2 regions of the Mycobacterium xenopi genome follow, and region 1 is predicted to be linked to the other one. Evidence: predicted binding sites of a transcription regulator. Region 1 holds the regulator's gene; the other holds the start of a gene.
The links. Region 1 encodes LexA, which represses DNA repair genes until DNA is damaged. Its sites were predicted from a motif close to CGAACANNTGTTCG; they were not measured.

Region 1 (4,414 bases):
GCGCCCGCGAGATCTAGCAAGAGCCGCGGTCAGGGAGGGCCGATGACGATGCGGCGAGGCGGGCTCGTGGGCCGTGCGGTGCTGACGCTGGCCGCCGCGGTAGTGCCCGTGGCGGTGGCGCCGGTTGCGGTGGCGTCGCCGGAAAGCGACGCCGACGCCGCTATCACCGCGGCATGGGAAGCTGGCGGTGGCGCCGATTCGCGTCTGGGCCCCAAGCAGGGCCAGGTCTATGCCGTCGGCGACGGCTTCGTCCAAGACTTCGCCGGCGGCAAAATCTTCTTCACGCCCGCGACCGGGGCCAGATCGTTGTATGGGCCGATTCTGGACCTATACGAATCACTGGGCGGACCGGCCGGCAGCGATTTGGGCTTCCCGACCATTAGCGAAGTACCTGGCCTGGCCGGACCGGACACGTTGGTCAGCACGTTCTCCGCGAGCGACAAGCCCGTGATCTTCTGGTCGGCTGCCCACGGCGCGTTCGTGGTGCGCGGCGCCATGAACGCCGCGTGGGACAAGCTCGGCAGCTCGGGCGGGCCGCTGGGCGTTCCGGTCAGCGACGAAACCTACGACGGCGAAAACGCGACCCAGTCGTTCAGCGGCGGACGCGTGTCATGGAACCGGATGACGAAGGTGTTCACCACGGTTCCACCGGAGTTGGCGCAGCAACTGACCGGCCTTCAGGTGCCCATCGATGCCACGGCGGCGATCAACACAGCGTGGCGCGCAGCCGGTGGAGCGACAGGTCCACTGGGCGCCAAGCAAGGCGGACAATACCCGGTGGGCGACAACGGAGTAGCCCAGAACTTCGTCGGCGGGAAGGTCTTTTTCAGCCCGGCCACCGGGGCCAACGCCGTAGAAGGCGACCTGTTGGCGAAATACGAGTCACTCGGCGGGCCAGTCGGCAGCGACCTGGGCTTCCCGACGGCAAACGAAACCGACGGCGGCATCAAGCCGGCCAGTCGCATCAGCACTTTTTCCGCCGCGGACAAGCCGGTGATTTTCTGGACACCGGCCCACGGTGCCTTCGTCGTGCGCGGCGCGATGAAAGCCGCGTGGGACAAGCTCGGCGGCGCGAAAGGCAAGCTCGGCGCGCCGGTTGGCGATCAGACGGTGAACGGTGACGTGGTCTCGCAGAAATTCACCGGCGGCACCATCTCCTGGAACCGCGCCACGAACACCTATGCCGCCGAGCCGCCGAGCCTGGCGTCGTCGCTGTCAGGTCTGCAGGCGCCGGGCCAAACCCAGCCGAGCCGACCCGTCATGCCCGCTGGCGGAAAAACGACCTGGCGCTGGTGGTGGCTAGCGGTAGTGGTCCCGGCGTTGCTCGTGGCGGGTCTGCTGGTGTCGGCGACGCTGTGGGCGCGTCGGCGCAGGGTCGCCGCTCGACGCGCCATTAGCCGGGAAACCGCCCGCGATGTTGAACCCCCGCGCCCCGCATCCGTGCCGACCACCGACGACCAGTGGGCGATTGAGCCCGGGCGTGACCTCGGCTTGTCACCGTTCGCCCCGGGGTACCCGCAGATGCCGGGTCATCCCCAGCCGGTGGCCGCACCGGATCAGCCGGCGCCCAGCACGGATCGGATGCCCAGTGCGCGATACGCAGCGCCACGAGCGGCCGGCACCGAGCCTGCGGGCGGGGCACCCGCGCGCTTCGAGGACGAAATCGGTGTGGACGACCCCGACGCGGTCGACACCGCCCCCACCCGCATTCCGTCGGAGGCCCAGGTGCGCACGACGGGACGGCATGCGGCCGTCGAAACCGACGACGCCGACGCGCGGACTGCGGCCAAGCCCACGATCCATCTTCCGCTGGAGGATCCGCGTGAGGCGCCGGAGGGGTATCCCGTCAAGGGCAATGCCAGCTTCGGCCTTTACTACACGCCCGACAGCAAACTCTACGACGACGCCTTCGCCGAACTCTGGTTCGCCAGCGAAGAAGTCGCCCGTGCCAACGGCTTCATCAAGGCCCGCTAGGCGGGGCCTGGACTATGTCAGATCTTGCGGATGACGGTGACGACCTTGCCCAGGATCGCGGCGTCGTTGCCGGGGATCGGGTCGAATGCCGGATTGTGCGGCATCAGCCAGACTTGACCGCCGGTGCGTTTGAACGTCTTGACGGTGGCTTCGCCGTCGATCATCGCTGCGACGATGTCGCCGTTGTCGGCCACGTTTTGCTGGCGCACCACCACCCAGTCGCCGTCGCAGATCGCGGCGTCGACCATCGAGTCGCCGACGACCCGCAGCAAGAACAACGCACCCTCACCGACCAGCTCACGCGGCAGCGGAAACACGTCTTCGACGGCTTCCTCGGCCAGAATCGGCCCACCCGCCGCGATGCGGCCCAGCACGGGGACGAATGTCGGTTCGGGCAAGGCGTCCGAGCCGGAAACGTCGGTGAGAACAGGCGCTGCGGAGTCGTCGGCTCCGCGGACGTCGACCGCCCGCGGGCGATTCGGGTCGCGTCGCAGATAGCCTTTGCGCTCAAGCGTGCGCAGCTGGTGAGCCACCGACGAAGTCGACGTAAGCCCTACCGCGTCACCGATCTCGCGGATGCTCGGCGGATATCCACGGCTGGTGACCGAGGCGCGGATGACTTCCAGGATGGTGCGCTGCCGCTCGGTCAGCGCTGAATCCGCAGCTCGCGCGCGGCGGCCGATGCCGGTGGGGGTGTCGGTGCTATCGCTCATAGCCCCTTAATGTAGCCCGATATCGACCGATCCTCAAACATTTGTTCGACACGTGTCGCGTCGTGTTGCCTTGCCGGTCGGAGCACCCGCGATATGGCTCGGGAAGTTGTCGGTGCCATCGCTTACAGTTCAATGGCTTCGCAACGATTCGATCACGCGTTCGGAGATTTGCATCAAATCGAACGCACGAGCGAATACAGTCGAACATGCGATCGACCATGACAGGACGGGAGGACCCCATGACGCTCATCCAGGCAACGCGGCCGACCATCGGGCATTCGGGCAGGCCAACGCGGGCGGGCTGCCCGGACGCGGGGCGACGACCTGGACCGCCCCGCCCGCGGGTTGCTCCGCCGCGTTACCGCGGAACCGGGATGTGGATGTCCACGGCGCCACATCACCGGCGTCCGATCGGGCCCGCCACGACGGTGGGCCTTGCCTTGCTGGCCGCATTGATCACCCTGTGGTTGGGGGTGATCGCCCACTTCGGCGAGACGGTCGATGGTGCCAAGCCTGGGCCGCTGCCGGCTCGGCTCGCGGTGGTGCGCGTCGATGCCGGCGAGACGCTGCCGCACCTAGCCGCCCGCGTGGCGCCCGACGCTCCGGTCGGCCAGGTCGTCCAGCGCATCCGGGAGCTGAACGACCTGCGGTCGGCGACGCTGACCGCGGGCCAAACGCTGATCGCCCCGGTCGGCTGACGCGCCGCGATGCAGCGCGAAACCAGCGCGGGCCCAACGGGCGTCGGTGGTGGTGGCGGTGAAAATCTGCCGCGCACGGCGGTCGTGGCCCTGGCGCGGAGCTCGCAGGTAATCTCGAAGTGGTTTGAGATCTGCCGGCAGGACGAAGGAGCGGTCATGCACTGTCCGTTCTGCCGCCATCCTGATTCCCGGGTCGTCGACTCCCGAGAGACCGACGAAGGCCAGGCGATTCGGCGCCGCAGGTCGTGCCCGGAATGTGGGCGGCGCTTCACCACCGTGGAGACAGCGGTGCTGGCTGTCGTCAAGCGCAGCGGCGTCACCGAACCGTTCAGCCGGGAAAAGGTGATCAGCGGCGTGCGCCGGGCATGTCAGGGCCGCCAGGTCGACGACGATGCACTGAATCTGCTCGCCCAGCAAGTCGAAGACACCGTGCGCGCAAAGGGGTCGCCGGAAGTCCCCAGTCACGAAGTCGGCTTGGCGATCCTCGGTCCGCTGCGTGAACTCGACGAGGTGGCCTATTTGCGGTTCGCATCGGTGTACCGGTCGTTTACCTCGGCCGACGACTTCGAGCGGGAGATCGAGGCGCTGCGGGCACACCGCAAGGTGTCCGCGCCGAACTGAGCGGCCGTGGACCGGGCCCCCAACACCTCATCGTTAGGCTTGCGGCATGCCTGCTGAGCTACACCCCGACCTCGAAGCATTAGCGCCGCTGCTGGGCACCTGGGCGGGTCGTGGCTCGGGCAAGTATCCGACGATCGAACCGTTCGAATATCTCGAAGAGGTGGTGTTCTCTCACGTCGGCAAGCCTTTTCTGAGCTACGGACAAAAAACCAAGGCGCTCGCCGACGGCGCGCCGCTGCACGCCGAAACCGGGTACCTTCGCGTGCCGCAGCCGGGCCGGGTGGAGCTGGTCTTGGCCCATCCCAGTGGGATCACCGAAATCGAGGTGGGCACCTACTCGACGACCGGTGATGTCATCGACATCGAGATGGCCTCGTCGGCGATCGGGCTCACGCCGACTGCCAAAGA
Region 2 (4,414 bases), 550 kb from region 1:
TCGGTCACCAGCGTCGATGCGGTGACGTGGCCAGGCACGCAGTCGCGGCTGCAGGCGTCGTCGCGGGCATGCACGAAAGCCAGCACCGCGTGGCGCAGTGACTCTTGGGCCGGGTCGGGGGCACGCCAGCCGGTGAGCAGCGAGATCGCTGAGTCGCGGACACTCACTTGCGCACCAGCAAGCCGTCTAGCGGTGCCGGCGGCCGAGGGAATGTCGGTTCGGTCGGGTAACCAATAGCGACGGCGCCCAACGGTTCCCAGTCGCCCGGCAACTCCAGCTCGTCACGCACTATGTCGGCGGCGAAGATGGTCGAGCCGATCCAGCAGCTGCCCACCCCGCGCACCGCCAGCGCCACCAGCAGCGCCTGCACGGCCGCACCGACCGCGACGGTGAACATGGTGTGCTCGGCGGCGGTGCGGGCAGCATCGGGATAACTGTGTGCGCCGTCGGGAACCAGCATCGGGATGACGACTTCGGGTGCGTCGTAAAGGATCTGGCCGCGCGCCACCCGCCGCTCGACGGCGTCGGGGGGCTTGCGGTCACCGAGCAGGTCGGCCCGCCACTTGTCGCGCATGCGGTCCAGCAGCCGAAGGCGGAGCTCCGGGGTCTGCAGCCACACGAACCGTGCGGGCCGGGTGTGGTGGGGGGCCGGCGCGGTCAGCGCTTCGGCGACGGCGTCTTCGATCAGGTGCGCGGGGACGGGTTGCTCGCTGAACTGACGCACGGAGCGGCGCAGCAACTGGGCCTGCCGACGGCCCTGGTCGAGTGCTTCGGCGGTGCCCAGCCAGAACAGGTCTTCCGTTCCCGCGCGGATTAGTCGCCGCGCTGTCGAGCCGTCGTCGGTGATGTGCAGTCCGCGTACCACGGCCACCGGTATTCCGGTGAGCTTTCCCTTGACCAGATCGGCTGCCGCGGCGACTTCGTCGGCAACGGCGATTTCGGTGACCACCAACTCGTTGCCGTGCGGGTCGGCGATTCCGGCGTAACTGTGCAACACGGCCAGACCGGCCGAGCCGACGGCAGCATCGGTCTGCCCGTTGCGCCACGCGCGGCCCATGGTGTCGGTGATCACCACCGCGACGGTGATTCCGAGCCGCTCGCGCAGTTCGGCGCGCAGGGTTGCGGCACTGGCGTCGGGGTCGACAGGCAGTAGGGCCAGCTCGGCTGCACTGACGTTTGAGCCGTCCACCCCGGCCGCGGCCTGCACCAGCCCGAGCCGGTTCTCGGTGATCAAAGTGCGGCCCTTGCGGGCCAGCACACGCACCGTTTCTTCGTCGATCAGCTTGCGCCGCAGCTGGTCTCGCGCTTCGACATCTTCGGGGGCGGGCACGATGCGGCCCTCACATTTGGACACCACCTTGCTGGTGATCACCACAACGTCGCCGTCGCGCAGCCAGGGCGCAGCCTGGGCAATCGCAGCGGCCAGGTTGTCGCCGGGCCGGAATTCGGGAAGGTCGGTGACGGGGATGATCTCGACAGTCGACGCGGCACCGTGACCCGCGGTCACGCTGCTCATACTGCCACACCCGCGAGTTCCAGTCCCGCGCTGACCATGTCGGCCGTTGCTTTAGGGTCGGTCATCAGTAGCGGTATGGATCGGACTGCGACGCCTTCGATTTCGGCGTGATCGCCCTCGTGGACCAGCCAGCAGTCGAGAATGCCGGTCGCCTGGCGGGCCCCGTAGTGTTGGCCGACGGCCTCGGCAGTGCATTTGACACCGATCACGGTGAGGCATTCATATGCCATGCCGCGCAACGGCTTTCCGTCGATGATGGGCGAATAGCCGACCACGGGAGCCGGCGTCGAGCGCAGTGCAGCCCGGATGCCGGGGATGGCCAGGATGGCGCCGATGCTCACGACGGGGTTTGACGGTGCCAGCATGATGATGTCGGCGTGGGTGATCGCCTCGGCGACTTCGGGTGCAGCGTTGGCGTTTTCGGCGCCAACGAACGCGAAGCTGTGGGTCGGTACTTGGGCACGATGACGCACCCACCATTCCTGGAAGTGGATCGCACGCCGGTTGCCGTCAGCTGGATCGGTTATGACGGCGTGGGTTTCGCAGCGGTCGTCGCTAACCGGCAGCAGGCGGGCGCCCGGCTGCCAGCGGTCGCACAGCGCCGCGGTGACTTGCGAGAGCGGGTAGCCGGCTCGCAGCATCTGGCTGCGCACCAAGTGGGTGGCCAAGTCGCGATCGCCCAGCTGGAACCAGTCGGGCTGAACCCCGTAGCGCGCGAGTTCCTCTTTGGCGTGCCAGGTTTCGTCGCGACGGCCCCACCCGCGCTGCGGGTCGACCGCGCCGCCGAGTGTGTACATGCAGGTGTCGAGGTCTGGGCAGACGCGTAGGCCGTGAATCCAGGCGTCGTCACCGATGTTCACCACGGCGGTGAGTTCGTGCTCGGCCGGGCCGTGATCGGAGGCGAACTGGCCCAGGCCGAGCAGGTGCTGGACACCGAGCAGGAAGCGGGCGCCGCCCACGCCGCCGACCAGAACCGTGATCTTCACACCGCACGACAGTACGCCCGGTGACGATGCGGTCTGCGCAGCGGACCGAGGAGGAGGCGGGCTGTGGGGTTGGGCCCGGTGACGATGCGGTCTAGGCAGCGGACCGAGGGATACCGTCCGACACGCGGGGGCGCAGATCGGCACATTGCCGCTGAAATTTGGTCACGACATGGTATGGAATTTGGTTTCAGCGCTTGACCACGGCAAGTTACCCGTGTGTAATCACATCAGTGTCATTTCCCGGTTGGCCGGCCGGTTGCGGTGTCGCAGACCGAGATTCGATCACTTGTTCGAAAAGAGATGGCCGCATAACACATCAGAACAGTGGCGACATTCACGATCAGCGAATCCAGGTGAGGAGGCGGAGCATGTCCTATGAGCACCTGCGGGGCGTAGTGGGAGGGACACCGCACACCAATACCGGCTCGGCGACAACGGGTCCGGCGCGGCGGCCCCATTTGAGTCTGGTTTCCGACGCTGCCAACGTATTTCCGCTGGGGCCCGTGACCCGCGACCAATGGCAAGACCGTGCGCTGTGCGCGCAAACCGACCCCGAGGCATTCTTTCCCGAGAAGGGCGGCTCCACTCGCGAGGCGAAAAAGATCTGCCTGGGCTGTGAGGTGCGCGCCGAGTGCCTGGAGTACGCGCTGGCACACGACGAGCGCTTCGGCATCTGGGGTGGCCTCTCCGAGCGGGAGCGCCGTCGCCTCAAGCGCGGCATCATCTAACGCGCCCGGGCTAGTCGACACGTTTAGTCGTCGTCGATCGTGGGGTCGATGACTGAGGGGTCGACGTCCAAATACGTCGCCACCTGAGCCACCAGAATCTCGTGCAGCAATTCGCCAAGTTCGACGGTGTCTTTCGCACGCCGCTCGATCGGTTTGCGGAACAATACAATTCGTGCGCGTGTGGCGTTGCCGCGGACATCGACACCGGCGGGGATCAACCGGGCCAGCGCGATCGGCCCGTCGGCGACGACCTCAGGCGGCCACTGCACGCTGTCGGGGTCGTTGGGACACATGCGCGGGATCTCGTCAACCGCCACGTCAAGCCCCGACACCCGATCCTGCCACCGGCGCTCGATGGGCTCATAGGCCTCCAGCACCGCCATGTCGAAACGCTCGGCCCGGCTGCGCCAGCCTGGCACCGTCGGCGGCAGCAGCGGCCCACGCATCTCGCGTCCTCGCCGCGCTGCCGAGCGCCGCGCGGACCGACTGCCTCGTCGCGAGCCGCGAGAATCGCTCACGCGCCGATGGTAACGGTTGCACATCGCGGCCCCGCCCAATGCGCGTGTCCGGCCCCGTGGCGTCGTTTCCGCACGATAGCCTCTCGACCGTGAATGCTCCGCGTCGCTGCTGCCGGCCCGGGTGTCCGCACCACGCGGTGGCGACGTTGACGTTCGTCTACTCGGATTCCACGGCGGTGATCGGTCCGCTGGCCACCGCGCGCGAGCCGCACTCGTGGGATCTGTGCGTCGGCCATGCCGGCCGGATCACCGCGCCGCGCGGGTGGGAACTTGTTCGCCATCCCGGCCCCTTGCCGAACCCGGATGAGGACGATCTGGTGGCCCTCGCCGACGCGGTGCGCGAAGGCCGCGGCGGGTTGGCAAATCGGCCCCCGGTCAACGGCTTCTGTGATCCTGGCGGCGCGTCTTCTGGGGCACCGGCCAGCGCCGTGAATACCGGCGCGCTGGCTTCCACCGCCCACCAATCCAGCGGAAGCGGACGCCGTCGGGGGCACCTGCGGGTACTGCCGGACCCCCCGACCGAGCGCGGGGAGTAGCCGGCGACGAGCGCGCTGGCGTACCTACAGCGAGGCCGACCAGAATGGTTAGGCTGGCGACCAAGAGTCCCTTCGTCAGGAGCCCTGTCATGTCTCGGCCCGCCGCGGCTGTCCACCGTGTGATCAAGGC

Region 2: a site for LexA is predicted at 2,782-2,795, ahead of cofD (2-phospho-L-lactate transferase). Genes of this name have one in related genera too.

What each region holds. Positions count from the first base shown of each region.
Region 1 is NZ_AP022314.1:3,207,672-3,212,085, reverse strand. It holds gene MYXE_RS15110 (LGFP repeat-containing protein) at 43-1,974, shown strand; gene lexA (transcriptional repressor LexA) at 1,992-2,687, opposite strand; gene MYXE_RS15100 (LysM peptidoglycan-binding domain-containing protein) at 2,927-3,385, shown strand; gene nrdR (transcriptional regulator NrdR) at 3,542-4,006, shown strand; gene MYXE_RS15090 (peroxynitrite isomerase) at 4,053-4,414, shown strand, end outside.
Region 2 is NZ_AP022314.1:3,761,020-3,765,433, reverse strand. It holds gene MYXE_RS17860 (NUDIX domain-containing protein) at 1-167, opposite strand, end outside; gene MYXE_RS17855 (coenzyme F420-0:L-glutamate ligase) at 164-1,516, opposite strand; gene cofD (2-phospho-L-lactate transferase) at 1,513-2,502, opposite strand; gene MYXE_RS17845 (WhiB family transcriptional regulator) at 2,871-3,230, shown strand; gene MYXE_RS17840 (metallopeptidase family protein) at 3,254-3,676, opposite strand; gene MYXE_RS17835 (DUF3499 domain-containing protein) at 3,838-4,284, shown strand; partial or broken gene MYXE_RS17830 (phosphomannomutase/phosphoglucomutase) at 4,374-4,414, shown strand, end outside.